4 regions of the Streptomyces sp. DSM 106670 genome follow, and region 4 is predicted to be linked to each of the others. Evidence: riboswitches for the same ligand, from Rfam matches in the RefSeq annotation. Region 4 holds a riboswitch; each other region holds the start of a gene.
What was found. Region 4 has a riboswitch for cobalamin ahead of ACSMXR_RS01595 (ABC transporter substrate-binding protein). Riboswitches for the same ligand answer to the same signal wherever they lie in the genome.
Positions count from the first base shown of each region.

Region 1: another riboswitch for cobalamin. It lies ahead of metE (5-methyltetrahydropteroyltriglutamate--homocysteine S-methyltransferase); the one in region 4 lies ahead of ACSMXR_RS01595 (ABC transporter substrate-binding protein).
Region 2: another riboswitch for cobalamin. It lies ahead of ACSMXR_RS25535 (ribonucleoside-diphosphate reductase subunit alpha); the one in region 4 lies ahead of ACSMXR_RS01595 (ABC transporter substrate-binding protein).
Region 3: another riboswitch for cobalamin. It lies ahead of ACSMXR_RS31265 (CoA-acylating methylmalonate-semialdehyde dehydrogenase); the one in region 4 lies ahead of ACSMXR_RS01595 (ABC transporter substrate-binding protein).

Region 1 is NZ_CM147704.1:7,059,884-7,066,970, reverse strand. It holds gene ACSMXR_RS31300 (pyridoxal phosphate-dependent decarboxylase family protein) at 1-1,399, opposite strand, end outside; gene ACSMXR_RS31295 (Imm49 family immunity protein) at 1,656-2,591, opposite strand; gene metE (5-methyltetrahydropteroyltriglutamate--homocysteine S-methyltransferase) at 2,719-5,043, opposite strand; cobalamin riboswitch at 5,209-5,424, opposite strand; gene ACSMXR_RS31285 (MFS transporter) at 5,456-6,856, opposite strand; gene ACSMXR_RS31280 (TetR/AcrR family transcriptional regulator) at 6,952-7,087, opposite strand, start outside.
Region 2 is NZ_CM147704.1:5,732,253-5,739,339, forward strand. It holds gene ACSMXR_RS25520 (GlxA family transcriptional regulator) at 1-50, opposite strand, end outside; gene ACSMXR_RS25525 (hypothetical protein) at 132-347, shown strand; gene ACSMXR_RS25530 (ribonucleotide-diphosphate reductase subunit beta) at 344-1,360, opposite strand; gene ACSMXR_RS25535 (ribonucleoside-diphosphate reductase subunit alpha) at 1,360-3,774, opposite strand; cobalamin riboswitch at 3,912-4,065, opposite strand; gene ACSMXR_RS25540 (GNAT family N-acetyltransferase) at 4,099-4,608, opposite strand; gene ACSMXR_RS25545 (hypothetical protein) at 4,608-5,291, opposite strand; gene ACSMXR_RS25550 (YbdD/YjiX family protein) at 5,439-5,642, opposite strand; gene ACSMXR_RS25555 (carbon starvation CstA family protein) at 5,639-7,087, opposite strand, start outside.
Region 3 is NZ_CM147704.1:7,052,493-7,059,579, forward strand. It holds gene ACSMXR_RS31245 (enoyl-CoA hydratase) at 1-417, opposite strand, end outside; gene mmsB (3-hydroxyisobutyrate dehydrogenase) at 414-1,340, opposite strand; gene ACSMXR_RS31255 (enoyl-CoA hydratase/isomerase family protein) at 1,337-2,404, opposite strand; gene ACSMXR_RS31260 (acyl-CoA dehydrogenase family protein) at 2,401-3,555, opposite strand; gene ACSMXR_RS31265 (CoA-acylating methylmalonate-semialdehyde dehydrogenase) at 3,552-5,054, opposite strand; cobalamin riboswitch at 5,280-5,458, opposite strand; gene cobF (precorrin-6A synthase (deacetylating)) at 5,550-6,341, shown strand; gene ACSMXR_RS31275 (hypothetical protein) at 6,421-6,618, opposite strand; gene ACSMXR_RS31280 (TetR/AcrR family transcriptional regulator) at 6,883-7,087, shown strand, end outside.
Region 4 is NZ_CM147704.1:378,036-385,122, forward strand. It holds gene ACSMXR_RS01585 (ABC transporter ATP-binding protein) at 81-872, opposite strand; gene ACSMXR_RS01590 (FecCD family ABC transporter permease) at 869-1,963, opposite strand; gene ACSMXR_RS01595 (ABC transporter substrate-binding protein) at 1,960-3,006, opposite strand; cobalamin riboswitch at 3,067-3,253, opposite strand; gene ACSMXR_RS01600 (beta-ketoacyl-[acyl-carrier-protein] synthase family protein) at 3,348-4,580, opposite strand; gene ACSMXR_RS01605 (acyl carrier protein) at 4,577-4,852, opposite strand; gene ACSMXR_RS01610 (acyl-CoA dehydrogenase family protein) at 4,968-6,980, opposite strand; gene ACSMXR_RS01615 (beta-ketoacyl-[acyl-carrier-protein] synthase family protein) at 7,055-7,087, opposite strand, start outside.

The sequences.
Region 1 (7,087 bases), 6.7 Mb from region 4:
TCGGGTGCAGCAGGGTGGCCTTCAGCCACAGGCGACGCCGGCCGTCGCCGTCCTCCGCCACCGCCCGGCCGAGCACGGCGCGTCCCTCGGCGAGCAGGATCCGCCGGACGGCGGCGACCACGGCGTCGCCCGCCTCCTCGGGCAGCGTGTCGGCCACCGTCGGCCGGAACAGCACGGTGCTGATGCCGATCCCGCCGGGCCGACGGCGCAGTGCGGGTCGCGCGTCGACGGCTTCGCCGAACTCATGGGCCGTCCGCACGCAGTGCTCCACCAGATCGCCGAGTCCCCGGCGGCCGAGCGCCCGGAAGGTGACCGCCATCTTCAGGGCGTCGGGGCGTCGGGTGGTGCGGATCGAGCGGCCCAGCAGGTCCGGGAGTCCGGCCTCGGTGTCGTCGTCGGCGTTGAGGTAGTCGGCGCGCAGGGACAGCGGCGTGAGCATCCCGGCGTCCGCGACGGCCAGCACCCCGGCGGCGACCGGCTGCCAGCCGAGTTTGTGCAGGTCGAACGTTACGGAGGCGGCGTGCTCCAGGCCCGCGAGCAGTGGGGCCAGCCGCTCGCTGAACAGCAGCGGACCCCCGTACGCGGCGTCGACATGGAGCTGGGCCGTGTGCCGTTCGGCGATCCGGGCGATCTCCGGGAGCGGGTCGATGCGCCCCTCGTCGGTGGTCCCCGCGGTGGCGACGACCAGGAGCGGCGTTCCGGCGAGGCCGGTCAGGGCACGGTCGAGGGCGTCCAGGTCGATCACGCCGTCGCGGCAGGCCACGACCGTGGGGGCGGGCAGTCCGAGCATCCAGGCGGCGCGGTGGACGCTGTGGTGGGCGTTGGCGCCGGTCACCACCCGCAGCGGACCGGGCGTCGCCCGTTCCCGGGCGAGGAGCAGGGCGACGAGGTTGGACTCGGTGCCGCCGCTGGTGATGAGCGCGTCGGGGGCGGGGGCCGTCGGGTGGACGAGCCGGGCGAGGGCGGCCGTGGTCAGCTCCTCGATCACCCCGGCCGCGGGTGCCTGGTCCCAGGAGTCCATCGAGGGGTTGAGTGCCGCCCCCGCCAGGTCCGCCGCGACGGCCACGGCGAGCGGCGGGCAGTGCAGATGGGCGACGCAGGCGGGGTCGGCCGGATCGGCGGCCCCTTCCGCGACCGCCCGGACCACGTCCGCGAGCGCCACCTCGGGGCCGACGCCCTCCTCCGGCAGCACCGGGGAGCAGAGGGCGCGGGTGCTCAGGGCCACCGCCCCGGGCCCTCCGGCGGGCAGCGGGCCGCCCCGGGCCCGGGGTGCGTCCTCCAGTGCGTCCAGGACGATCGCGGTGAGGTCCCGCAGCCGCCCGGGCCCGTCCGCACCGCCCGCGAGGAGGCCCGCCCGTACGCCCTGTGCGCCGGGCGCCGACGGCGTACCGGCGCTCACACCCCACGCTCCAGGGGCGGTTCACCGGACGGCGGGAGGTGAGCAGGTGGCATGGCGAAGCCCTTCGGTCAAAGTGCGCGGCGGGGTCGGGCGGGAGCGGTGTCCGCACGCAGGGCGGTACCGGGGGCGGGAAAGAAGATCCACCACCGGATATCCGCTGGTTAGGCTAACCTAACTTCGAGGGTGCGCAGGACGGCGGCCCGCCGGGCCATGGAGGCTACTTCGCTTACCAGGGGCCCGGGTTGCCGGGTCCCACCTACGCCGCCCGGCGCAACGCGTCGGTGGTTCCCAGCAGTTCGGGCGGCAGGTAGCGGGAGCGGACGCCGAGTTCCCATCCGTGCACCTGCACCGCGAGCGCGGCCAGGGCGAGGGCGTCGAGCGGCAGCAGGCTGCGGGGCGCGGGAGCGGGCCCCTGGTTCTCCCGGTAGGTGTCGAGCCGGTCCGCCAACGCCGCTTCGAACGCGTGCTGTTCGTCGTCGAGGAGGATGCGCAACAGTCGCTGATCGGGGGTCGGTTCGCCCACCGCGTCGAGCGCGGCGGCGGCCTGTGCCCGCTCGGCCGCATCGGGCTTGCGCAGCGTCACGGTGGGCCGGTGGCGGGGCTGGGGTCCCTCCGCCTCGGCCAGGTACAGGCACAGGGCGTCCATCGCGGCGAGGTCCGCCGGGTCCGACACCGAGTCGAACCAGGAGTGCGGAACGCCTTCGTGGATCTCGGGCGCGTAGTCGTGGAGCAGCTCCAGTCCGATGACCCGCTGCCAGTCCCATACCAGCCCGCTGACCAGGGCGACGGCGAACGTGTCCATCCAGGTGCGGGCGGAAGGGGCCGGCGCTCCGTCGGAGGTGACGGCGGCGCTGAAGGATCTGTAGGGCATGTCCTTGGTGCTGAGTTCCTCGCCGATCAGCGGGAAGAGGATCTCCTGTCCGCCCTCGGGGAAGCAGCCGACGCTCATCTCCCCCAGGTGGCACTCCGCCGCCGTGCGCAGCGCGGCGCGTGCCACATCGTCGAGTGCGGCCCCCCGCCCGGTGCGGGCGGCGACATGGTCGAGCAGTTCCCCGGCCAGTTCGCGCATGCGCCGCGGGGCCGGGTCGTCGTAGCGCATTCCGTGCCACCGGCCCGCGGTGCGCCCGACGATGCCTTCCGACGCCTCGTCCAGCCGCCGGGCGTCCACCTCATGACACGTCACTTCCCGCACGCACCCCGCCCTTTCGTGATCTTCGATCCGGAAGCGGCACGCTATCAGCGGGCTCGGACATGGCCCGGGCCCGACGGGTACGGCCCGGTGCGGGAGCGGCGGTGGCCGCTCCCGCACCGGGCCGCGATCACGCCGCTTCGGTGGGCAGCTCCGCGCGGATCTCCCGCGCGGCGGCGACCAGGTTCTCCAGGGAGGCCCGGGTCTCGGGCCAGCCACGGGTCTTCAGGCCGCAGTCGGGGTTCACCCACAGGCGCCCGGCCGGAATGGCCTCAAGTCCCTTGCGGAGCAGGGCCGCCGCCTCTTCGGCGCTCGGGATGCGCGGGGAGTGGATGTCGTAGACGCCGGGTCCGGCCTCACGGGGGTAGCCGTGGGCGGCCAGTTCGCGGGCGACCTGCATGTGGGAGCGGGCCGCCTCCAGGCTGATGACGTCGGCGTCGAGGTCGTCGATGGCCTGGACGATGTCGCCGAACTCCGCGTAGCACATGTGGGTGTGGATCTGGGTGTCCGGCCGCACCCCGGCGGTGGCGAGCCGGAAGGACTCGGTCGCCCACTCCAGGTACGCGGCGTGCTCGGCGGTCCGCAGCGGAAGCGTCTCGCGCAGTGCGGGCTCGTCGACCTGGATGACCGAAGTGCCGCTCGCCTCCAGGTCGTTGACCTCGTCGCGCAGGGCGAGGGCCACCTGGCGGGCGGTGTCGCCGAGCGGCTGGTCGTCCCGGACGAAGGACCAGGCGAGCATGGTGACCGGGCCGGTGAGCATGCCCTTGACGGGGCGCTCGGTGAGCGACTGCGCGTACGTGGTCCAGCGCACGGTCATCGGCTCGGGGCGCGAGATGTCGCCCGCGAGGACCGGCGGGCGGACGTAGCGGGTGCCGTAGGACTGCACCCAGCCGTGCTGGGTGGCGAGGTAGCCGGTGAGCTGCTCGGCGAAGTACTGCACCATGTCGTTGCGTTCGGGCTCGCCGTGCACCAGGACGTCGAGTCCGGCCTTCTCCTGGAAGGAGAGGACCTCGCGGATCTCGTCCTTGATCCGGTCCTCGTAACCGGCCTCGTCGATACGGCCGGCCCGCAGGTCGGCCCGCGCGGTGCGCAGTTCGGTGGTCTGCGGGAAGGAGCCGATGGTGGTGGTCGGCAGCAGCGGCAGCCCGAGGTGGGCGCGCTGGGCTGCGGTGCGTTCGGCGTACGGCTGCGAGCGGCGGCCGTCGGCGTCGGTGATGGCCGCCGTACGCGCCCGGACGGCCGGGTCGCGGGTGATGGCGGCGTCGGCGCGGGAGGCCAGGTCGGCCCGGTTGGCGGCGAGTTCGGCGGCGATGGCCTCGGTGCCGTCGGACAGACCGCGCGCCAGGACCACGATCTCCTGGGTCTTCTGCTTGGCGAAGGCGAGCCAGCGGGCGATCTGCGGGTCGATGTCGCTCTCCGCCCCGGCGTCCAGCGGGACGTGGAGGAGGGAGCTGGAGGCGGAGACGTCGACGTGGTCCGCGAGGCCGAGGAGCGTGCCGAGGGTGGCGAGCGACTTCTCGTAGTCGTTGATCCAGATGTTGCGGCCGTTGACGACTCCGGCGACCAGGCGCTTGCCGGGCAGTCCGCCCGCCGCCGCGAGGTCGTCGAGGTTTCCGGCGCCGGACTCGGTGAAGTCGAGCGCGAGACCGTCGACGGGGGCCTTGGCCAGGACCGGCAGCGCCTCGCCGAGCCGCCCGAAGTAGGAGGCGACCAGCAGCTTCGGCCGGTCGGCGAGTCCGCCGAGCTCGCGGTAGGCGCGGGCCGCGGCGTTCAGCTCGGCCGGGGTGCGGTCCTGGACGAGGGCGGGCTCGTCGAGCTGCACCCATTCCGCGCCGGCCGCCCGGAGGTCGGCGAGGACCTCGGCGTACACGGGGAGCAGCCGGTCCAGCAGGGTCAGCGGCTCGAAGTCCGCGGCCACACCGGGGGCCGCCTTGGCGAGCAGGAGGTAGGTGACGGGGCCGACGAGCACCGGGCGCGGGGTGTGGCCGAGCGCGAGGGCCTCCTTGAACTCCGCGACCTGCTTGGCGGAGTCGGCGGCGAACACCGTGTCCGGGCCCAACTCGGGCACCAGGTAGTGGTAGTTGGTGTCGAACCACTTCGTCATCTCCAGCGGCGCGACATCCTGCGTGCCGCGGGCCATGGCGAAGTAGCCGTCGAGGGCGTCGGCGCGGACCGCTTCGCGGTGCCGCTCGGGGACAGCGCCGACCATGACGCTGGTGTCCAGGACATGGTCGTAGTACGAGAAATCACCGGTCGGCACTTCGTGGACGCCGGCCTCGGCGAGCTGCTGCCAGGTTCCCCGGCGCAGTTCGGCGGCGGTCTGCCGGAGGGTGTCCGCGGTGACGCGGCCCTTCCAGTAGCCCTCGATGGCCTTCTTCAGTTCACGGTTCTGACCCTGGCGGGGGTAGCCGTACACGGTGGCCCGTGCTGCCGCGGCTGCGGGCTTCGCTGTCACGTGACTCTCCTTCGCGAGCGTGTCTGCTGTGCAGATCCCGGGACGGGACGCGAACACGAAGGGATGACGCATCGGGCGGACGCCGGGACACCTGGAACCGTGTCCGTCCACCTGATGGTTACGCCGACCCGCCCACGAGGTCACCGAGATCTCCGCACGCGAACGGTCGCGTGCGGGCAGCGGGCAGGTCTTCGGACTCGCGGGCACGTCTGCCGGAGGCAGACACCTAATGGCCGTCGCTTCCCAGACCCGGCCGGGCCCAGTGCGTATGACGGCGGTCGTTCCCACTCACCGCTGCGGGGCAGTCCCGGATTCCCACCGGGTTCCCTCTTACGACACCCCATCTGGCGGACAGGGCGAACCAGCTGCACCGGTCACCCTAAGGGGGCGACCGCCGGGCGCACACCGTTGTTCACACTTCGGACGGTGATGTGAGACACGGGGCGGCGGTTTCCGGCCGTCCACGGTCCGCGTCGCCCGGGGGCGGTCCGGTGCGCCGGCGCGTGCCCGGCAGCAGCGCCGCGGGGACCAGCGCGAGCGCGGCCGTCGCGGCGAGCACCAGGAGCGCCGTGCCCATCGCCCCCTCCCACCGTTCCGCCTGTCCGGCCCCGGCGGCGGGCAGCAGACCGGCGGCGACGGCGATGCCGAGGACGGGTCCGATGTTCACGGCGGTCTGTTTGAGGCCGCCCACCACTCCGGCGTACCCGGGCGGCGCGTCGCCCACCACCGTGCCGGTGGCGGTGACCATCACCGTGGCGTACCCGGCGCCCAGCACGGCGAAGGCCGCGCCCGTCGCCACGGGTCCGGTGGTGCTGTCGGTGCCGGCCAGCCAGCCGATGCCGAGGACGACCAGCAGGGTGCCGCCGAGCGCGGTGGTCCGCGCGCCGAGTACGCGCAGCAGCCGCCCGGCGACCGGCGCGCCGACGATCATCAGGGCCGTCATGGGCAGGGCGCGCAGGGCGCTGTCGAGCGGGGCGAGGCCCAGCGCGTACTGCAGGAAGTACGTGCTGACGAACAGGGCGCCGAACAGGCCGCTCGCGGTGAACAGCAACATCGCCATGGAGGCGGTGACCGGTACGGACCGTGCGACCGCCGCCGGTACCAGCGGATCGCGGCTGCGGCGTTCGTGGCGGACGAGGACCGCCGCGACGGCGGCCGAGCAGAGCAGTCCCGCCACCGTGCGGCGGTCGGCCCAGCCGTGGAGTTCCACTTCGGCGAGGGCGTTCACCAGGAGGGCGAGCGCGGCCGCGAGCAGGAGGCCTCCGCCGATCTCCGGGCGGCGGCCCGATGTCCGTACGGCGGTGTCCTTCGGGACGCGGGCCGCCAGGCAGAACAGGCCGATCAGGAGCGCGATGGGCACGTTGACGACGAAGACGGACCGCCAGCCGAACCGCGCCACCAGGAAGCCGCCGAGCAGCGGACCCGCGGCGGCCGCCACTCCGATGGCGCTGGTCCGCAGGGCGACCGGCAGGCCGAGCCGGTCCGGCGGGTAGACCTGGCGCAGCAGGGCCAGCGTCGCCGGCTGCAGCAGGGCTCCGAACACTCCTTGTACGGCGCGCAGCGCGATGACCCAGCCGACCGAGGGCGCCACGGCGATGCCCATGGACGCGGCCCCGAAGCCGAGCGATCCGGTCAGGAGCAGTCGGGTGTGGCCGTACCGGTCCCCCAGCCGTCCGGCGAGGACGAGAAGACTCGCCACCGCGAGGAGGTACGCCGTACTCGTCCACTGCACCTGGGCGAGGGGCGCGGAGAGGTCGCGCTGAAGGCTGGGCTGGGCCACGAAGAGGACGGAGCCGTCGAGCGCGACGATCATCGCCCCGGCGACACTGCCCGCGAGGGCGAGGCGGGGCCGGGCGGGGGCGGTCGCGGGGCCGGTCGACGGGGGTACGGGCGGGGGCGCGGGTACGGTCACGGTTTCGCCGGTCCGAGGTGGGCGTCGACGGTCCGGGCGATCAGCGGCGCGAGGCTCTCGCGGGCGCGCGGGTCGCCCGGTGAGGGGGCGTCGAGGGTGAGGGAGAGGCTTCCCCAGCTCCACAGTTGGGCG
Region 2 (7,087 bases), 5.4 Mb from region 4:
TCGAAGGGGTGGACCTCGTCGAGGAGGAGGGCGGCGACATTGGTCAGCATGGAGCGAGTGTGGCAGCTATTTGATGCCCCATGGCAGTCCTGCCACTGATGTTTTCTGTCCGGGCGGGCCAGAGTAGAGGCATGAACACATTCCTGAACTACCTGGTCGTAGCGGCACTTTTCGCCCTCGTCCTCGCGCCCGCCGCCCTCGGCTCCGCCCGCGAACGCCGGATCGACCGCCAGCTGCGGGAGGCGCAACGCGGCCGGCGGGCCGCCGGACCCCCGGAAACGGAAAGCGCCGCGCGGCCTGTCGCGGCCACGCGGCGCCCTCACCTGAGGATCTGGGTCAGGGTCTAGAAGTCGTCGTCGAACCCGACCGAGCCCTCGACCGCCACCTGGTAGGCGGACGGGCGGCGCTCGAAGAAGTTCGTCAGCTCCTGGACGCCCTGGAGCTCCATGAAGGAGAACGGGTTCTCCGAGCCGTACACCGTCGGGAAGCCGAGGCGGGCGAGCCGCTGGTCGGCGACGCACTCCAGGTACTGGCGCATCGACTCGGTGTTCATGCCCGGCAGGCCCTCGCCGCACAGGTCGCGGCCGAACTGCAGCTCCGCCTCGACCGCTTCCTTCAGCATGTCGGTGACCTGCTGCTGGAGCGCGTCGTCGAAGAGCTCCGGCTCCTCCTTGCGGACGGTGTCCACGACCTCGAACGCGAAGTTCATGTGCATCGTCTCGTCACGGAACACCCAGTTGGTGCCCGTGGCGAGACCGTGCAGCAGACCGCGCGAGCGGAACCAGTACACGTAGGCGAACGCACCGTAGAAGAACAGGCCCTCGATGCACGCCGCGAAGCAGATCAGGTTCAGCAGGAAGCGACGGCGGTCGGCCTTCGTCTCCAGCCGGTCGATCTTCTCGACCGAGTCCATCCACTTGAAGCAGAACTGGGCCTTCTCCCGGATCGAGGGGATCTCCTCGACCGCGTCGAACGCCGCCGCCCGGTCGTCCGGGTCGGGCAGATAGGTGTCCAGCAGCGTCAGATAGAACTGGACGTGCACGGCCTCCTCGAAGAGCTGCCGCGACAGATACAGCCGCGCCTCGGGGGAGTTGATGTGCTTGTACAGCGTCAGCACGAGGTTGTTCGAGACGATCGAGTCACCGGTCGCGAAGAACGCCACCAGCCGGCCGATCATGTGCTGCTCACCCGGCGACAGCTTGGCGAGGTCGGCGACGTCCGAGTGGAGGTCGACCTCCTCGACGGTCCAGGTGTTCTTGATCGCGTCCCGGTAGCGCTCGTAGAAGTCCGGGTAGCGCATGGGACGCAGGGTCAGCTCGAATCCCGGGTCGAGCAGGTTCTTCTCTTCGTTGGAGCTCATTACTGGCAGGCCTCGCAGGACTCGGGGTTTTCGAGGGAGCAGGCGATGGCGTCCGCGTCGGGAGCCGAAGCCTGCTGTACGGGAATGGGGGCGGCGGCCGCCGCCTGGCCGGACGCGGCACGGGCGATCCGGGTCGCCGGGCGCGAACGCAGGTAGTACGTCGTCTTCAGCCCCTGCTTCCAGGCGTACGCGTACATCGAGGAGAGCTTGCCGATCGTCGGCGTCTCCAGGAACAGGTTGAGCGACTGGCTCTGGTCGAGGAACGGCGTACGGGCCGCCGCCATGTCGATCAGACCGCGCTGCGGGATCTCCCACGCCGTGCGGTACAGCGCCCGCACGTCCTCGGGGATCCAGGCGAAGCCCTGCACGGAGCCGCTGGCCTCGCGCAGCGCCTCACGGGTGCGGGCGTCCCACACGCCGAGCTTCTTCAGCTCGTCCACCAGGTAGGCGTTCACCTGGAGGAACTCACCGCTGAGCGTCTCGCGCTTGAACAGGTTGGAGACCTGCGGCTCGATGCACTCGTACACCCCGGCGATCGAGGCGATCGTGGCGGTCGGCGCGATGGCCAGCAGCAGCGAGTTGCGCATGCCGGTCTTCGCGACCCGGGCGCGCAGGGCGTCCCAGCGCTCCGGCCAGTTCAGCTCGGTGTCGTAGTGGTCGGGGTGCAGCACACCGCGCGCGGCACGCGTCTCGGACCACGCGGGCAGCGGGCCCGAGCGCTCGGCGAGGTCGCAGGACGCCTCGTACGCGGCGAGCATGATGCGCTCGGAGATCTTCGTGGAGAGCGCGCGCGCCTCGGGCGAGTCGAACGGCAGACGCAGCTGGAAGAAGACGTCCTGGAGGCCCATCGCACCCAGGCCGACCGGCCGCCAGCGGGAGTTGGAGCGCCCGGCCTGCTCGGTCGGGTAGAAGTTGATGTCGACGACCCGGTCCAGGAAGGTCACGGCCGTACGCACGGTGGCGTCCAGACGCTCCCAGTCGATCGAGCCGTTCGCCACGAAGGCGCCCAGGTTGACCGAGCCCAGGTTGCAGACGGCCGTCTCGCCGTCGTCGGTGACCTCCAGGATCTCCGTGCACAGGTTCGAGGAGTGCACGACCCGGCCCGGCTCGGCGGTCTGGTTCGCGGTCCGGTTGGAGGCGTCCTTGAACGTCATCCAGCCCTGACCGGTCTGCGCGAGGGTCCGCATCATCCGGCCGTACAGCTCACGCGCCGGAATCGTCCTGCGGGCCAGGCCCTTGGCCTCGGCCGCGCGGTAGGCCGCGTCGAACGCGTCGCCCCACAGGTCGACCAGCTCGGGCACGTCCGCCGGGGAGAACAGCGACCACTCGGTGTCCGCGTCGACCCGGCGCATGAACTCGTCCGGGATCCAGTGCGCCAGGTTCAGGTTGTGCGTACGCCGCTGGTCCTCACCGGTGTTGTCGCGGAGCTCCAGGAACTCCTCGATGTCCGCGTGCCAGGTCTCCAGGTAGACCGCCGCCGCGCCCTTGCGCCGGCCACCCTGGTTCACCGCCGCGACGGAGGCGTCCAGCGTCTTGAGGAACGGCACGATGCCGTTGGAGTGCCCGTTTGTGCCCCGGATCAGCGAACCCCGGGCACGGATGCGGGAGTACGACAGACCGATGCCGCCCGCGTGCTTGGAGAGCCGCGCCACCTGGTGGTAGCGGTCGTAGATCGAGTCCAGCTCGTCCTTCGGCGAGTCCAGCAGATAGCAGGAGGACATCTGCGGGTGCCGGGTACCGGAGTTGAAGAGGGTGGGGGAGGAGGGGAGGTAGTCCAGCTTGCTCATCAGCCCGTAGAGCGCGGCGACCTCGTCCAGCGCCCGCACCGACTCGTCCTCGGCGAGGCCCGCGGCCACGCGCAGCATGAAGTGCTGCGGGGTCTCGATGACCTCGCGGGTGAGCGGGTGGCGCAGGAGGTAACGGCTGTGCAGCGTCCGCAGACCGAAGTAGCCGAAGCGGTCGTCGGCGCCGTCCGCCAGGGCCTGCTCGACGAGCTGGTCGAGCGCGGCCGCGTGCAGCGCCACGAACGCGGCGGTGCGGTCGGCGATCAGGCCCTCGCGGTGCCCGACGGCGACCGAGGCGGAGAAGGACGTCGCGCCCTGCCCCGCGGCCTCGTCCGCGATTGTGCGGGTCAGCAGCCGGGCGGCGAGCCGGGAGTACGCCGGGTCCTCGGAGATCAGCCCCGCGGCGGCCTCGGTGGCCAGCGAGCGCAACTCGGCCTCGTCGGAACGGGCGTTGCGCCCGCGCAGCGCGGCGGCGGCGACCCGGCCGGGGTCGGTGTCGGGCAGATCGACGGTGAGGTCGGTCAGGGTCCGCAGCAAAGCGGTCCCGGGTCCGTCGTTCGGGGCGTTACCGGCCGTGGTGGACTCGGCGGATTCGGTGGCTGAAACCGGATCGGCGGGCGCGATGGTCACTGGGCTTTCCCTCGCTCGGCAGGGGGCCGGCAGCAGGCGGGGGAGCCGGGCAGCGCGAAGCCCGGGGCAGGGCAGCACAGCTGACGGCGTCCACCGGCCTATCCGCGAGGCCCGGACGTCTGGCATCCGGTTCGGTCGATCCGGACGCGCTGTCGGCAGGTCATCGGACTTCAGGTGTGCAAAAACACACTGATCACACCGTTGCGGGACAGTTCCGGATTCGCACCGGATTCCCCTGCGACGACAGCGAGGTCGAGCATACATGTGGGGGCCGCCAGATGCTGCGGCCCCCACATGTTGTGTCGCGTCGATTTAATACGCCCCTCAGGACGCCGCCTCCAGCCACAGCCGGAAGGTCATGAGCCGCAGGCCCGGCACCGGCTCCCAGTCCCGTTCAGGGGTCCGCAGAAAGCCGAGCCGACGGTAGATCCTATGGGCCGCGAGCATGCCCGGCTGCGTCGACAGCACCAGTGCCCGGACATCTTCCGCCGACCGGGCCCGCTTGACGCACGCCCGCACGAGAGCCTCTCCCACGCCCCGTCCGCGCCCCGCGCGGGCCACGGCCAGCATCCGGAATTCGGCCTCGTCCGGACCGGCGATGTCGCGCCACGGAGTGCCGGGAGCGGCATAGGTCACACCGCCGAGCACCGTCCCGTCCGCGTCGAGCGCGACCAGCACCTCCGCCTCGGCCGCCCGTTGTTCCACCGCCCGCAGCTTGAGCAGATACGGGTCCTGCGGGCCGTCCAGCAGATCGTCGCCGAGATACGCCTCGGCGATGATCCCGCCGAGCACGGCGAACTCGGCGGGCTCCGCCACCCTGATCGTCAGATCCATCAGCCACTCGCTCCCACATCGTTGTTCGGCGCGCCGTCGCCCACCGGTGGCAGATCGCCGCGCTCGACCGGCTGCCGCCCGGCGGCCTCCCCGGCCGGCGGCAGCACCCGGTCCAGTTCCCGGTCGTCGGCGCGGTGGGCGGCCCGCGCCGCCGAACGCAGCGTCGTCCGGTCCACCTTGTCGCGCGGCCCGCTCACCGTGACCACGAGTTCGCCCTGCTCCCAGGCGTACGCATGGCCCGACTCGGTGGCCCGGTACCACTGTTCGCCGTCCCGCTCGCACGTCACCAGGGGCTCCTGACCGCTCGCGGCCGCGGAGCCCTCCGTACAGTCGGCCTCGGCGTGCGGGCGGCGCTCCACCGACAGCTGGAGCGTTCCGCCGTCCGGCGCGGTGTAGGAGCTGCTGAACCCGTCGTCACCGAGCACCCCGACCGACTGGCGCGCCAGGGCGTAGCCCGCGGCCTCGGTCACCCACACATGCTCCGCGACGAGCTGCGCGGCGCTCGCCCGCGCCTCCAGCTCCGCCCGGTCCGGTGCCGGACCGTCCGAGGAACTCCGGCCCGCCGCCATCGTGTCGGGCGCGGGCTCGGTGCCGCAGCCCGTCGCCGCCAGGGCCAGTGCCAGCGTCAGCGGCAGGGTCAGGAGGAGGGGCCGGAGCCGGGGCGACCGGGAACGCGATGTCATGGGCACATCTTTTCGTACGGTGAGGGGTCCGTGCACCGGGAAATCGAACGGTGGACGGACACCGGAACGGCCGCCGGGCCGCCGCCCGCTCCATCGGGGGAGGGGCGACGGCCCGGGATCCAGGACCCGCTGACCGGCCGACGGTGCTCAGCAGCAGCGGAAGCCCTCGCGCGGATCGGCCTCGCGGGCGTCCGTGCGGCTGCGCTCGAACGCGCGGCGGGTCATCACCGGCGCGTCCGGATCGTGCGTCCTCGCGTGCGCCACATAGCGGTCGTACGTGGACTCACCGGTCAGCTCACGGACGTACCAGCGGATCCGTCCCGCCACCCGCCGGACGTCCGCGACGGTCATGTCGGACTCCCCGTTCCCGCGGCCTCCTTGCGGATGCCGCCCTCGGGGCCGACGCCGGCGGCGGCCAGTTCGGCCTTCTCCTCCGGGGTCGCGATGAGCGAGGCCGGGGCGACGAGCCTGGACTCGACGTACGGCGTCTCGTGGAGCTTGACGCTCTCCGGGTCGCGGATGGCCTTGTAGCAGACCCGCCCGGCGTCCACGAGCACCACGATGATGAGGAGCGCGAAGAGCGCGCTCAGCACCCCGTCGACGGTGGAGTTGGTGACGACGGTCCGCATGTCGTCCATGTTCTTCGCGGGGGCCAGCACCTCGCCCGCGTCGATACCCGCCTGGTACTTGTCGCGCTGGGCGAAGAAGCCGACCTTCACGTCCTCGGAGAAGATCTTCTGCCAGCTCGCGGTGAGGGTGACCGCCACGTCCCAGGCGAGCGGGACCGCGGTGACCCACGCCCACTTCAGCCGGCCGGACTTGACGAGCAGCGTGGTGCAGACGGCCAGCGCGACGGCGGCCAGCAGCTGGTTGGCGATGCCGAAGAGCGGGAAGAGCTGGTTGATGCCGCCCAGCGGGTCGTGCACACCGACCCAGAGGAAGTAGCCCCAGCCGCCGACCACGACGGCGCTGGCGAACCAGACGCCCGGCTTCCAGCTGACCTCGCGGAACGGCTTGTAGGCGTTGCCCAGCATGTCCTGGAGCATGAAGCGCCCGACCCGGGTGCCGGCGTCCACGGTGGTCAGGATGAAGAGCGCCTCGAACATGATGGCGAAGTGGTACCAGAACGCCTTCATCGCGGTCCCGCCGACCACCGCGGAGAAGATCTCCGACATGCCGAGCGCGAACGTGGGCGCGCCACCGGTCCGGGAGAGCAGGCTCGCCTCCTCGACGTCCTTGGCGGCCTGGGCCAGGGCGTCGGGGGTGATGGTGAAGCCGAAGTTGGCCACGGCCTGGGAGGCGGACTGGACGCTGTCGCCGATCACACCGACGGGCGCGTTGATGGCGAAGTAGAGCCCGGGGTCGATGATGCAGGCGGCGATCATCGCCATGATCGCCACGAACGACTCGACCAGCATGGCGCCATAGCCGATCATCCGGATCTGCGTCTCCTTCTGGACCATCTTCGGCGTGGTGCCGGAGGAGACCAGGGAGTGGAAGCCGGAGAGCGCGCCGCAGGCGATGGTGATGAAGACGAACGGGAACATCGAGCCGGCGAAGACCGGGCCCGAGCCGCTGGAGGCGAAGTCGGTGACCGCGGGCATCTTCAGCGTCGGCAGCGCGACGACCACGCCCAGGGCGAGCAGCCCGATCGTGCCGACCTTCATGAAGGTGGAGAGGTAGTCGCGCGGGGCCAGCAGCAGCCACACGGGGAGCACGGAGGCGAGGAACCCGTACACGATCATCCAGATGACCAGCGTGCCCGGCTCCAGCGTGAAGAAGTCCGCCCACGACGA
Region 3 (7,087 bases), 6.7 Mb from region 4:
GAAGACCGCCGACTCCGCGGCGATGACCAGGTCGCACATCATGGCCAGCTCGCAGCCGCCGCCCAGGGCGTAGCCCCGTACGGCGGCGACCGTGGGCGTGCGGAGCTGCCCGAGCCGGTCCCAGGCGGTGAACCAGTCGCTGAGATACATGTCCGTGTAGCTCTGCGGCTGCATCTCCTTGATGTCCGCCCCGGCCGCGAACGCCTTCGTCCCGCTGCCGGTGACGACGATGCAGCCGACCTCCGGATCCCGGTCCAGCGCCTCGGCCGCCTCGACCGTCTCCCGCATGACCTCCAGGCTGAGCGCGTTGAGGGCCTTGGGGCGGTTCAGGGTGAGCAGGGCGGTACGGCCCCGGCGCTCGACCAGGATGGTGCCGTGCGGGCCCGGGGTGGGCGCGGTCTCGCTGTGCTCGCTCACGTGGTGCTGCCCTTCAGTGCGTCGGTGGTGTTCGACGAGGCGGCCCGGATGGCCCGGACGATCCCGGAGAAGTCCTGGTCGGCCCCCGGCCCTTCGGCGAACCGTGCGTACAACTCGGCCGCCCGCAGGCCCAGTTCGGCGTCGATGCCGCCCGCGCGCAGGGCATTGGCGGCCAGCTGGAGGTCCTTCGCCATGAGCGGCGCGGCGAACCCGGGGCGGTAGTCGCGGTTGGCCGGGCTGGCCGGGACCGGGCCGGGGACCGGGCAGTTGACGGTGAGCGCCCAGCACTGGCCGGAGGCCGCCGACGCCACGTCGTACAGCGCCTGATCGGAGAGACCGAGGCTCTCGGCGAGCACGAACGCCTCGCTGACCGCGATCATCGAGACGCCGAGGATCATGTTGTTGCAGATCTTCGCCGCCTGCCCGGCGCCCGCGTCGCCGCAGTGCACCGCCTTCTTGCCCATCACCGCCAGCAGCGGCTCGGCTTGTGCGAACGCGCTCTCCTCGCCGCCGGCCATGAAGGTGAGCGTGCCCGCCTCGGCCCCCACCACGCCGCCGGAGACCGGCGCGTCCAGCGACCGGTGACCGGCCGCCTCCGCCGCCGCGTGGGCGGCCCGGGAGTCCGCCACGTCGATGGTCGAGCAGTCGACGAACAGGGTGCCGGGGCGGGCGGCGGCGAGCAGGCCCTCCGGCCCGTACAGGGAGAGGACATGGCGTCCGGCGGGCAGCATGGTGATCACCACGTCCGCGACGGCCGCCGCCTCGGCGGCCGACCGGGCCGCCTCGATCCCGGCCGCCACGGCGGCCGACAGACAGGACTCGACGAGATCGTGACCGAGCACCCGGTACCCGGCACTGACGAGGTTGGCGGCCATCGGGCCGCCCATGTGGCCGAGGCCGATGAACGCGACGGTGGTGGTCACCAGGGCACCTCCTGCGGTGAGTCGGACGCGGCGAGGGAGAGTTCCTCGCCGCCGGTCGGAGCGAAGTACCGGGCCACGTCCGCGTCCGTGACCTCCACGAGCGTGCCGGGCGACCAGCGCGGGTTCCGGTCCTTGTCGATCACCTGGGCCCGGATGCCCTCCACCAGGTCGGGGGAGGCGAGGGCCGCGCAGGAGACGCGGTACTCCTGCTCCAGCACCCGTTCCAGCGGCCCGAGTTCGCGCGCCCGGCGCAACGCGGCCAGGGTCACCTTCAGCGCGGTCGGCGACCGGCCGAGGATCGTGGCGGCCGCCTCGCCGGCCGCCGGGGCGTCGGAGGCGAGCAGCCGCTCCACGATCTCCTCGACCGTGTCGGCGGCGTAACAGCGGTCGATCCAGGCCCGGTCGGCGTCCAGCACACCGTCGGGCGCGTCCCGGACATGGCGGGGGAGCACCTGGGCCGGGGCCCCGGTCCGCAGCTCGGCGAGGAACGCGGGCAGGCCCTCCTGCGGTACGAAGTGGTCCGCGAGCCCGCACAGCAGGGCGTCCCGGGCCCCCACCACCGCACCGGTCAGGGCGAGATGGGTGCCCAGCTCGCCGGGGGCCAGCGCCAGCAGATAGGTGCCGCCGACGTCCGGCACGAAGCCGATCCCGGTCTCCGGCATGGCCACCTTGGACCGCTCGGTGACGATCCGGACGTTGCCGTGCGCCGAGACGCCGACCCCGCCGCCCATCACGATGCCGTCCATGACCGCCACATACGGCTTCGGGTAGCGGGCGATACGGGCGTTGAGCCGGTACTCGTCGCGCCAGAACGCGGCCGAGGCCCTGCCGCCCACCCGGGCGTCCTCGTGGATGGACCGGATGTCGCCGCCCGCGCACAGGCCGCGCTCCCCGGCCCCGGTGATGACGACCGCCCCCACCTCGGGGTCGTGTTCCCACCGGTCCAGGGCCGCCGCGATCGTCTCCACCATCGCGTGGGTGAGGGCGTTGAGCGCCTTCGGCCGGTTCAGCGTCAGCACCCCGGTACGCCCCTCGGTGCGGGCGAGCACGAGTTCCTCGGTCATCGCAGGGCTCCCGTCAGGCTCCGGGCCACCATGACGCGCATGATCTCGTTGGTCCCTTCCAGGATCTGGTGGACCCGCAGGTCCCGGACGATCTTCTCGATGCCGTACTCGGCCAGATAGCCGTAGCCGCCGTGCAGTTGGAGCGCCCGGTCGGCCACCGAGTAGCCGGTGTCGGTCGCGAAGTGCTTGGCCATCGCGCACAGTTGCGGAGCACCGGCCACATTTCGGTCGAGCGCCTCGGCCGCCTGCCGTACCAGGGCGCGGGCCGCCGCCAGCTCGGTCGCCATGTCGGCCAGCCGGAACTGCAGCGCCTGCGAGTCCAGCAGCCGGGCGCCGAACGCCTCCCGGTCCGCGAGATGGGCGAGGCTCCGGTCCAGCGCGCTCTGCGCACCGCCCAACGAGCAGGCGGCGATGCCCAGTCGGCCGCCGTTCAGGCCGTTCATCGCGATACGGAAGCCGCCGCCCTCCTCGCCGAGCAGCCGGTCGGCCGGGATCCGCACCTCGTCCAGCAGGACCTGCCGGGTCGGCTGGGCGTTCCAGCCCATCTTCTTCTCGTTGACCCCGAACGACAGCCCGGGATCGTCGCGTTCGACGAGGAACGCGGAGATGCCCCGGGGCCCGTCGTCGCCGGTGCGGGCCAGCACGATGTAGATATGCGAGGCGCCTGCCCCGGAGATGAACTGCTTCGTCCCCGTCAGCACCCAGTGGCCGCCGTCGCGGACCGCGCGGGTGCGCAGCGCGGCGGCGTCGGACCCGGCGCCCGGCTCGGTCAGGCAGTAGCTGCCGAGCTGCTCCATGGTGCAGAGCGCGGGCAGATAGCGGCCGCGCTGGGCCTCGCCGCCGTACCGGTCGATCATCCAGCCGACCATGTTGTGGATGGAGAGATAGCCCGCGATGGACGGGCAGCCGGTGGCCAGGGCCTCGAAGACCAGGACCCCGTCGGAGCGGGAGAGCCCGGAGCCGCCGAGTTCGTCGCGTACGTAGACGCCGCCGAGGCCGAGTTCCGCCGCCTTGCGCAGGACGTCGACGGGGAAGTGCTTGTCCTGGTCCCAGGCGACGGCGTGCGGGGCCAGGTGTTCCTGGGCGAAGTCCAGGGTCGTCTCGACGACCGCGAGCTGGTCGTCGGTGAGGAGCGTGGTCACGGCACTCATCCCATGGTCGGAATCGTGAAGCTCGCGCCGTCCCGGATTCCCGAGGCGGGCCAGCGCGAAGTGACGGTCTTCGTACGGGTGTAGAAGCGGATGGCGTCCGGACCGTGCTGGTTCAGATCGCCGAAGCCGGACCGCTTCCAGCCGCCGAACGTGTGGTACGCGACCGGCACCGGGATCGGCACGTTGACGCCGACCATGCCGGTGTCGACGCGGCGGGTGAAGTCGCGCGCGGTGTCGCCGTCGCGGGTGAAGAGCGCCACGCCGTTGCCGTACGGGTGCTCCGAGGGCAGCCGCAGCGCCTCCTCGTAGTCGGCCGCGCGGACCACGGACACCACCGGGCCGAAGATCTCCTCCTGGTAGATCCGCATGTCCGGAGTGACCCGGTCGAAGAGCGAGGCGCCCGCGAAGAAGCCGTCCTCGTGACCCTCCAGGGTGAAGTCACGGCCGTCGACGACCAGTTCGGCGCCTTCCTCGACGCCGAGATCGACATAGCCGCGGACCCGCTCCACCGCGTCGCGGCCCACCAGCGGCCCGAAGTCGGCGTCCGGGTCGTCCGAGCGGCCGATCCGCAGCTCGGCGATCCGCTCGGTGAGCCTGGCGACCAGCGCGTCGGCGGTGGCCTCGCCCACGGGCACCGCCACCGAGATCGCCATGCACCGCTCGCCCGCCGATCCGTAACCCGCCCCGATCAGCGCGTCCACCGCCTGGTCCAGGTCGGCGTCCGGCATCACGATCATGTGGTTCTTCGCCCCGCCGAAGCACTGCGCGCGCTTGCCGTGGGCGGCGGCGGTGGCGTAGATGTGCGCGGCGATCGGGGTCGAGCCGACGAAGCCGAGCGCCTTGACGCGCGGGTCCTCCAGCAGGGTGTCGACCGTCTCCTTGCCGCCGTTGACGACGTTGAGCACCCCGGGCGGCAGCCCCGCCTCCAGGAACAGTTCGGCCAGGCGCAACGGCACCGACGGGTCCCGCTCGGAGGGCTTCAGGATGAAGGCGTTTCCGCAGGCCAGAGCGGGGGCCGCCTTCCACAGCGGAATCATCGCGGGGAAGTTGAACGGGGTGATGCCCGCGACGACGCCGAGCGGCCGGCGCAGCGAGTGGACGTCGATGCCGGACCCGGCGTTGTCGCTGAACTCGCCCTTCACCAGGTGCGGGACACCGGCGGCGAACTCCACCACGTCCAGTCCGCGCGCGATGTCGCCGTGCGCGTCCGCCACGGTCTTGCCGTGCTCGGAGGAGAGCAGCCGGGCCAGCGCGTCCTTCTCCTGCTCGACGAGCTGGAGGAAGCGCAGCAGCACCCGGGCGCGGCGCTGCGGGTTCCACTCGCCCCACTCGTGCTGGGCCTCGGCCGCGTCGGCGATGGCCGCCTCGGTCTCGGCGCGGTCGGCCAGCGGTACCCGGGCCTGGACCCGGCCGGTGTTGGGGTCGTACACATCGCCGTAGGCGCCCGAGGTGCCGGGCGTCTGCTTGCCGCCGATGAAATGGGTGAGTTCGCGGACCATGGAAAGCCTGCTCTCGTCGGTGAGATCGTCAGGTGAGATCCGGGGATGGCACGCGGCGGCTCCGGCGCACGGCGCACCGTCGGTGCGCGGGCGCGAAGGGGCCTGCCGTGGGTGGGACGCGAAGGGCGTGGGCCGTCAGGGGGCGGGAAGAACCGCTCGCCGGGACGGGCCTGCGGGGCCGGGCATGCGGACCGGTGCCATGCGTGTCTGCTCCATCCTCGTGGAAACACGGAACATCCCGCGGCCGGTATCCTGACTCCCGGATCGACGCCCGTCCTCATGCCTTCCCGACGGCGGCTTCGCCGTCAGTGGCGTGTCCTGCGAGGACGAACTCCCCGGTCACAGTGGCGGGACCGCGCCGGATTCGCACCGGCTTCCCTGACACCACGGGCCTTGAGGGCGTCCGGCTGCGCACCGGCCACCCCGCTGCCCCGAAGATATAGTTGGACGTCCTAGTAAGTCCACCCCGGCTCGCCCCTGGCATGATCGGCCGACATGAGCTACGCACCGCGCCACGTCCTCGTCATCGGCATGGGCGCCGGAGACCCCGACCATCTGACCCTCGCCGCGGTGAAGGCCATGCGCCGGGCCGACGTCTTCTTCGTGCTCGGCAAGGGCAAGGAGAAGGAGTCCCTGACCCGGCTGCGGCGGGACATCCTGGACGAACACCTCACCGGCCCCTACCGCGTCGTGGAGGCCGAGGACCCGTGGCGGGACCGCACCCAGCAGGACGGCGGGCGCTACGCCTCGGCGGTGCACGACTGGCGGCAGCGCCGCGCCGACATCTGCGAACGCCTGATCATCGAGGAGCTCGCGCCGGGGCAGTGCGGAGCCTTCCTGGTGTGGGGCGACCCCTCGCTGTACGACAGCACCCTCGCGATCCTCGACGACATCCGGGGCCGTGGCACGGTGGAATTCGGCCATGAGGTGATCCCCGGCATCAGCAGCGTCTCCGCCCTCGCCGCCCGGCACCGCGTCACCCTGAACGGGGTCGGCCGCCCCATCCACATCACCCCCGGCCGGCGGCTGGCCCAGGGCTTTCCCGGGGACGACGTCGACATCGTCGTGATGCTCGACGGCCATGAGACCTTCACCCATCTGACGGGCAGGGGGCTGTGGATCCACTGGGGCGCGTACATCGGCACCCCGGACGAGATCCTCGTCTCCGGCCCGCTCGACGAGGTGGCCGAACGGATCAGCCGGCTGCGCGCGGAGGCCCGCGAGCGGCACGGCTGGATCATGGACACCTATCTGCTGCGCCCGGCGCCGGACGCCACGGACGCCTGAGGCCACGGACGGGCGACGGGTCCACGTCGAGGCGCGGGCGGCAGCGGCCTCCGCACCTCGTCGTCGGACCGGCGGGGTGTCAGCGCCGGGTCTCGTGCGCCCGGATCACGCCGAGCCCGTGTCCCAGGCTCGGGCACTCGGCGGTCAGGTCGTCGCCCCGCACCAGATAGTTGTGCACCCGGCCGTCCGTCGGCCGCTCGATCGCGCGATACAGCGTGCCGTTCACCGTGATCGTCCAGTCGTCGCCGTCCTGGGCCCATCCGACGGTCTTCTTCATAGGGCGTTTTCCTTTCCTCTGGTCGAACGTCGCCGGGGTCCGGCGGCCGTGTAGTGGGAAGAAGAACGGCTTGTGACGCTCCGTGGTTCCGCGTTCTCTACGCCATTCGGTTACATCTGGGTCACTGCCTCCGCACAGTCGAGGTCCACGACCTGACCGGTGGTCAGGGAGCGCGTGACGAACGGCGGAACGGATGCGGAACGCCCGTGGCGCTCCCCGCCCATCGAGTAGACACTGTCTACTCGATGGTGCTAGAAGTTCTTCATGGAAGACGAAATCCCGCTGCGGGAACGACTGGTGGACATCGGCGTCGAGATGGTGGCGGCCGAGGGGATCGCGGCGCTGGGGCTGCGGGAGATCGCCCGTCGTGCCGGTGTCTCGCACGGCGCGCCGCGCCGCCACTTCCCGACCCACCGCTCGCTGCTCTCCGCCATCGCGGGGCGCGGATTCGACGCCCTGAAGGACCGGC
Region 4 (7,087 bases):
CGTCCTCGGCCGCCGGGCGGACTCGTACACGGGTCCGCCCGGCGGGCTGTCCGGGGGCGTTTCCGCTGCCGCCCGGCCGGTCAGCGGCGCGGCAGGAACCGTACCGAGGGGCGTCCGTCGGGGCCTTCCGGGGTGACGACCGCCCGGACCCCGTAGACGTCCTCGATGAGTTCGCCGGTGATGACCTCGGCCGGGGTGCCGCCCGCGACGACCCGGCCGGCCTTCATCACGGTGATCCGGTCGCAGAACATCGCGGCGAGGTTGAGGTCGTGCAGCGCGACGACGCTGGTGACGGGGAGTTCGGCGACCAGAGCGAGCAGGTCCAGCTGGTGCTGGATGTCGAGGTGGTTCGTCGGTTCGTCCAGGAGGAGTTCGCGGGGCTGCTGGGCCAGGGCGCGGGCGATCTGGACGCGTTGGCGTTCGCCTCCGGACAGGGTGTGCCAGGACTGGCCGGACCGGTCCGTGAGCCCGGTGCGCCGCAGTGCCTCGGCGACGGCGTCCTCGTCGGTGCGGTCGGGGGCGGACCAGGCGCGGCGGTGCGGGATGCGGCCGAGGCGTACGACGTCCAGGACGCTGAGGTCGACCTGGGTGACCGCGTGCTGGTCGACGACGGCGATCCGGCGGGCGACGGTGCGGCGGCCGAGCCCGGCGAGGGGGTTCCCGTCCAGGGTGACGACACCGGTGGCCGGGGCGAGGAGGCCCGCGAGGATCCGCAGCAGGGTGGACTTTCCGGAGCCGTTGGGGCCGATGAGTCCGACGGTGGAGCCGGGCGGCGGGGCGATGTCCACGCCGTCGAGGATGAGCCGGCCGCCCGCCTCCCGGCCGACCCGTTCGGCCCGCAGGCCTCCGGAACCGTGCGTGGTTCGGCTCATGACGTGCTCCGGGTGCGGTACAGGACGAGGACGAAGGCGGGGACGCCGATCAGCGCGGTGACGACGCCGACTGGTACCTCCTGCGGGTCCAGGACGGTCCGGGCGAGGGTGTCGACCCACACCAGGAAGATCGCCCCGGCGAGTGCGGTGACCGGCAGGAGCCGCCGGTGCCCGGAGCCGGTGAGGGCGCGGGCCGCGTGCGGCAGGACCAGGCCGACGAAGCCGATCGCCCCGGCCGCGCTGACCACGGCGGCGGTCAGCAGGGCGGTGGTGCAGAGCAGCACGATCCGGGTGCGGGCGACGTTCACGCCGAGCGCTGCGGCGGCGTCCTGCCCGAAGGCGAAGGCGTCGAGCGTACGGGCGTGGGCCAGGCAGACCACCAGGCAGACGGCGAGCACGGCGGAGCAGAGGACGACCTCGCTCCAGCCGACGCCACTGAGCGAGCCGAGGAGCCAGAACAGCACCCCGCGGGTCTGCTCGGCGTCGGCGGAGGTCATCACGACGAAGGAGGTGAGGGCGGAGAACAGCTGCATCGCGGCGACGCCGGAGAGGACGACCCGGTCGGTGGAGCCGCCGAGGGTGTGGCTGAGCAGCAGCACCAGGGCGAACGAGCAGATGGCCCCCACGAACGCCCCGGCCGACAGCGACACCGCTCCCCCGCCGACCCCGAGGACGACCACCACGACCGCCCCGGTCGAGGCTCCGGAGGAGACGCCGAGGACGAAGGGGTCGGCGAGCGGGTTGCGCAGCAGGGACTGCATCACCGTGCCGCACACCGCGAGCCCCGCGCCGCACACGGCGGCGAGGAGGGTGCGGGGCATGCGGAGGTTCCAGATGATGCCGTCCCGGATCGGGCTGAGGTCACTGGCGCCGAACCCGAGGTGCGCGGCGACGGCGGACCAGACGTCGGGCACGGAGATCCGGGCGGGCCCGATGGTGACGGCGACCGCGACGGAGGCCAGGAGGAGGAGCAGGCCGCCGACCCACAGCAGCACGGTGAGCGGCACGCCGCCCCGGCCGGGACCGTCCGGGCGGGCGGTGCCAGGTGGCGCGTCGGCCGCCTTCACGGCCGTACGGCTATCGGTGCTCACCCCGTGAGCCCGAAGTCGCGCAGTCCGGCCGCGACGCGCTCCAGGCCCTCGACGGTCCGGATGGTGGGGTTCATGGCCTGGCCGCTGAGCAGCACGTAACGGCGGTTCTTGACGGCGTCCATCGTCTTGGTGACCGGGTTGGACTCCAGGAACTCGATCTTCTTCTCGGCGCTCTCGGCGGTCTGCGTCGTACGGCTCAGATCGCCGATGACCAGGACGTCGGGGTTGCGGTCGGCGACGGTCTCCCAGCTGATCTGGGGCCATTCGTCGTGGGTGTCGTCGAAGACGTTCTTCGCGCCGAGTTCCTTGGTGATGACGCCGGGGGCGCCGCAACAGCCCGCGAGGTAGGGGGCCTTGGAGTCGGAGAACCAGTAGAGGAGGGAGGCGTCGGAGGCGTCGACGCCCTCGGTGGCCTTGTCGACGCGGGCCCGGAGCTTCTTCACCAGGGCGTCACCACGCTCGGGGACGCCGAACACCTGGGCCAGTTCGCGGACTTCCGTGTAGACGCTGTCCATCGTCAGCGGTGCGGTACGGGCTCCGTCGCCGCTGCCGCTGTTGTCCTTGCCGACGCAGTCGGCGGGTGAGATGTAGGTCGGGACGCCGAGCTTCTCGAACTGTTCGCGGGGCGCGACGCCGCCCTTGGCGAGGGTCGAGGCGAAGGAGGCGCTGAGGAAGTCGGGTTCCTTGTCGAGGACCTTCTCCGAGGAGGGCCGGTTCTCCGATATGCGCTCGACGCCGGCGTTGGCCTTCTCCAGGCCCTTCATCACCGGGTCGCTCCAGGTGGCGGTGCCCGCGAGCCGGTCGGCGAGGCCGAGCGAGAGCAGGATCTCGGTCGACCCCTGGTCGACGGAGACGGCCCGCTGGGGCGGGGCCTTCACGGTGACGGTGCGCCCGCAGTTCTGGAGGGTGAGCGGGAAGCCCTCGGTCTTCTTCCCGTCGGCGGCCCCGGTGCTTTCGCCCCCGCCGCAGGCGGTCAGCAGGAGGAGTCCCGCCGCGAGCAGGGCGGCGGTACGTATCGGGGCGGGGGTGGCCGTGGACAGCACGAAGGACCTCTGTGTCTCTGGGCCCAGCCGCGGAGCCCGTCGTACGGTTCCCGTGCCCCGGTGCGGGCGCGGGTGCCAGCAGGTCTTCGGACTCGGGTTCGTCCGGGCGGGACGCCTTCCCGGAGCAGGTGGGTGCTCCAGTGGCCGTGGCCCCGCCCGTCCCCCTCACCGCTGCGCGTCAGTTCCGGTTTCGCACCGGATTCCCTGACCCCGTCGCTGGGGTTCGACTGGCCCCGGCAAGCTATCACGCGGCTTCCCGCAGATCAGGCGCGGTGCGGCGGGCCGCTGGGCGCGGGGCCGGTGCGGCGCGGGATCGGCCCGCCGCACCGGCCCGGGCGGACTTAGGGCGTGTCCGGCGCCTGGAGGGCGATCACCGCGTTCTGGCCGCCGAAGCCGAAGGAGTGGCTGACGGCCCGCCGTACCGGCACCTCGCGCGGGGTCTTGGTGACGCAGTCGATGTCGAACCCGGGCGCGGGGGCGTCCAGGTTCGCGATCGGCGGGATCATCCCGTGCTGGAGCGTGAGGATCGTCAGGCCCGCCTCGATGGCGCCGGCCGCGCCCATGCAGTGGCCCAGTACGCCCTTGGGGGCGGTGACGGGCGGCCGGTGCGGATAGGCCCGGCCGATGAGGGCGGCTTCGGTGGCGTCGTTGAGGGGGGTCGACGTCCCGTGCGCGTTGACGTGGTCGACGTCCTCGGGCCGCCAGCCCGCGTCGCGCAGCGCGCCGTCGACGGCCGCCCGCGCCACGTCCCCGGAGGGGTGGGGGCTGGTGGGGTGGTGGGCGTCGGTGGTGGCGCCGGTGCCCGCGATCAGCGCCCGGGGGGAGGCGCCTCTGGCCCGGGCGTCCTCGGCCCGCTCCAGGACCATGACGGCCGCGCCCTCGCCCATGACGATTCCGGCCCGGTCGGCGGCGAAGGGCCGGCAGAGGCGGGCGGGGTCGCCGTCCCGCGGTGCCGCCGCGCCGGAGCGGGCGAAGCCGGTCATCGCGACCGGGAACACGATGGACTCGGTGGCCCCGGCGATGGCGATGTCGCAGTGGCCCAGCGTCAGCATGTCCCGGGCCACGGACAGGGCGGTCACCCCGGACGAGCAGGCCGTGCACGGGGCGAGGCTGGGTCCGGTGGCCTTCATCCGGATGGCGATCTCGGCCGCGGGCATGTTCGGGATGGTCAGCAGGATGCCCGAGGGTGAGGTGGCCTCGGGGCCGCGTCGCTCCAGGGCGACGGCCTGTTCGGTGAGTCCGGCGGATCCTCCGCTGCTGGTGCCGACCACGACGGCGACCCGGGCGCCGTCCCACCGCTCGGGGTCGAGCCCGGCGTCGGCGACCGCCTCCCGGGCGGCCAGGACGGCGAACTTGACGTACCGGCCCATCCGGAACGCGGTCCGGCCGCCGACCGCGTCGTCGAGGTCGATGCCGGAGACGGTGCAGGCGAAGTCGACGGCGCAGCCGTGCAGTTCGGGGACGGTGCGGGCGGGCGACTCCCCGGCGCAGACTCCGTCCCAGGTGGTGTCGGTGGTGTGGCCGACCGGGGTGATCATGCCCAGCCCCGTGACGGCGATGACGGGTCGCTTCATCGGGTGTTGCTCACCGGCACCGTGGCATCGGCCGCCGCGCTGCCGACGGCCGCGTCGATGTACGCGGAGATGTCGGCCAGCGTGGCGTCCTTGTACAGCTTCTCCGAGTCCGCGTCGACGCCCAGCGTCTCCTTGATGATGACGGCGAACTCGGCGACCGCGAGCGAGTCCATCTCCAGGCTGTCCATGGTGGACTCCGGCAGGATCTCGGCGGCGGGCACCTTGAAGGTCCCGGTGAGTACCTCGGTGATCTTGGGGTGGATGGTCTTCATGGCGATTCCTCTCATCGGCGTTTCACCGGCATCTGGCCGGCTCGGGTCTTCCCGTACGGCGGGTGGCCGAACGCAGCGACCCACCGCCCCAAATAACTGGATGACGATCTTCCGGTTACGCCTTGGGGCGAACCGATTCGTCTACGCTCACCTGCGGCTTCTCGAACCATCGGGAGAGGATCGAGGTGGTTCCCCAGTACGCCAGCAGGACCCCGCGGGTGCCGAGCGCGGCCACCTTCTCGCGCAGCGGGCGCCTCCTGCTGCCGCAGTTGGGCCGCTTGAATTCCGCCGCGCGGCCCCGGATTCCCGCCCTGCGGCCCCGGTGCCAGGGCCCCTCGGGGTCGTCGTAGACGTCCGCGTAACCGGGTCCGGCGATCGGCCAGTCCGACATCAGGCGCTCGGGAAGGGCGAAGGACCCGACCAGGGCGGGGGTGTGCGCGGCCACCGCGGCGATCGCCCGCTCCACCACGTCGGGCAGAAAGGTGACCTGATCGGCGGTCAGCCGTCCGGAGGCGAGCAGGTCACCGCTGTTGCGGGCGATCCACTGGAGTGCGAAGAGCCTGCGCAGCTCGGTCAGCCGCTCGCGCGCCTCACCCTCGGGCAGTGCGGCGACGGCTTCGGCGTACGCTTCGTCCGCCTGCCGGTAGGCGTACGCCTCGACGCCGCGCAGCGCGGCCGGGGAGGCGGCGTTCCAGCGGCCGAGCGGGTCGCCGGGCGGGGCGGCGCTCATCCGCTCCCGGGCCCGGGCGAACCAGAGGTTCTCCAGGGCCGCGACGAGCCGGCCGAGGAAGGCGGGGTCGTCGAGCTCGCCGGGGCCGTCCTCGGCGTCCGCCTCCCCGGCGGTGGCGCTGAACAGCATCTCGGCGGCGGCCTTGGCGTGCACGGCGAGGTTGTCGCCCTCGGCGGTGATCGCGCCCTCGATGCCGGTGAACAGTTCGGTCATGCCGTTGTTCTCCAGGAGCCCCTGGGCGCCGCACCGTTCACGGCATTCGACGATGACGCCGCGCGCCTGCCAGGTGATCCACCCCTTGGCGACGGCCACCAGGCGCTCCGCCTCGTCCCGGTCGGTCTCCGGGGCCGACTCCCAGCGGTCCAGGGCCCTGCGGTGCAGCAGGCTCATCGCGTAGACGGTGGCCATCGCCCCGGCCAGCGGCCCGTGGTGGCTGCGGTGCGCGTACACCGGGACCCGTTGCGCGGCGCGCGATCCGGAGATCATCCGGTGACCGGCGTAGCGCACGGCGATGGCCAGGGTGACCCGGGCCGAGCCGACCGCGCAGGCGCTCATGGAGAGCTTGCCGGGGGTGACCCGGCCGATGGAGGTGAGGAACCGCCTTCTGCGGTTGGGGATTTCGCTGTGGAAACGGCCGTCGTCGCCGATCCGCCCCTGCTGTCCGGCGAGCAGCGCTTCCCGCGGGACGAAGCAGTGGTCGAAGGAGGTCAGACAGTGGTCGACCGGGGAGCCCATCCGGGCGGGCAGCCGCCGCACCCGTACGCCGGGCAGGGCGCGGTGGGCGTCGGTGAGCGGGGTGAGGAAGAGGAAGACCCCGCGGTCGGCGCCGTCGGCGAGCAACCGGGCCGCCACCACACCGGACTTGGGGCCTCCGGCGGGGCTGGTGTTGGGCATGAACTTCTGCGCCCCGGCGTGCGGGGTGTGCAGGACGAAGCCGTCGCGTCCGGGGTCGTACGTCGCGGTCGTCTCGACGGCCGCCGCGTCGTTGCCGTGCGCCACCTCCGTACAGAGGAAGGTGCCGACGCGCCGCAGGGCGAGGAAGTCCGACAAGTCCCGCAGAGTGTCCGCGTCGTGGTCGAGGAGGCTGCCGAGGAAGAGGTTGTAGTGGATGCCCGCCACGGTGGTCAGCGCCGGGTCGACCGGGCCGAGCCATTCGTGCAGGGCGGCCAGCGCCCGGGGGTCGGCCGCCAGCCTCGCGCCGCTGTCGAGCGCGTTGTTGAGGATGCGCATCCGGTGGTAAGAGAGGGCGAGTCGTTCGTCGGGGGTGCCGCCACCGGGGCGGCGAAACGGTTCTGTTGTGAGCAGCCGCCGCCAGAAGCCGTGTTCCTGGCGGAAGTTCGGTCCGAAGAGCACTGCGGTGAGCAGCTCGTTCGTGGACGGCGGGGCCGCGTCGTTCATCATGACGGTCACAACACAGTAACGATCAAGGAACGGCGAGGACACCCCCCGCCGTCCCGAAATGCCCCCGTTTATCAGGCGCGTTGGAAGGCGAGGGCGACGTTGTG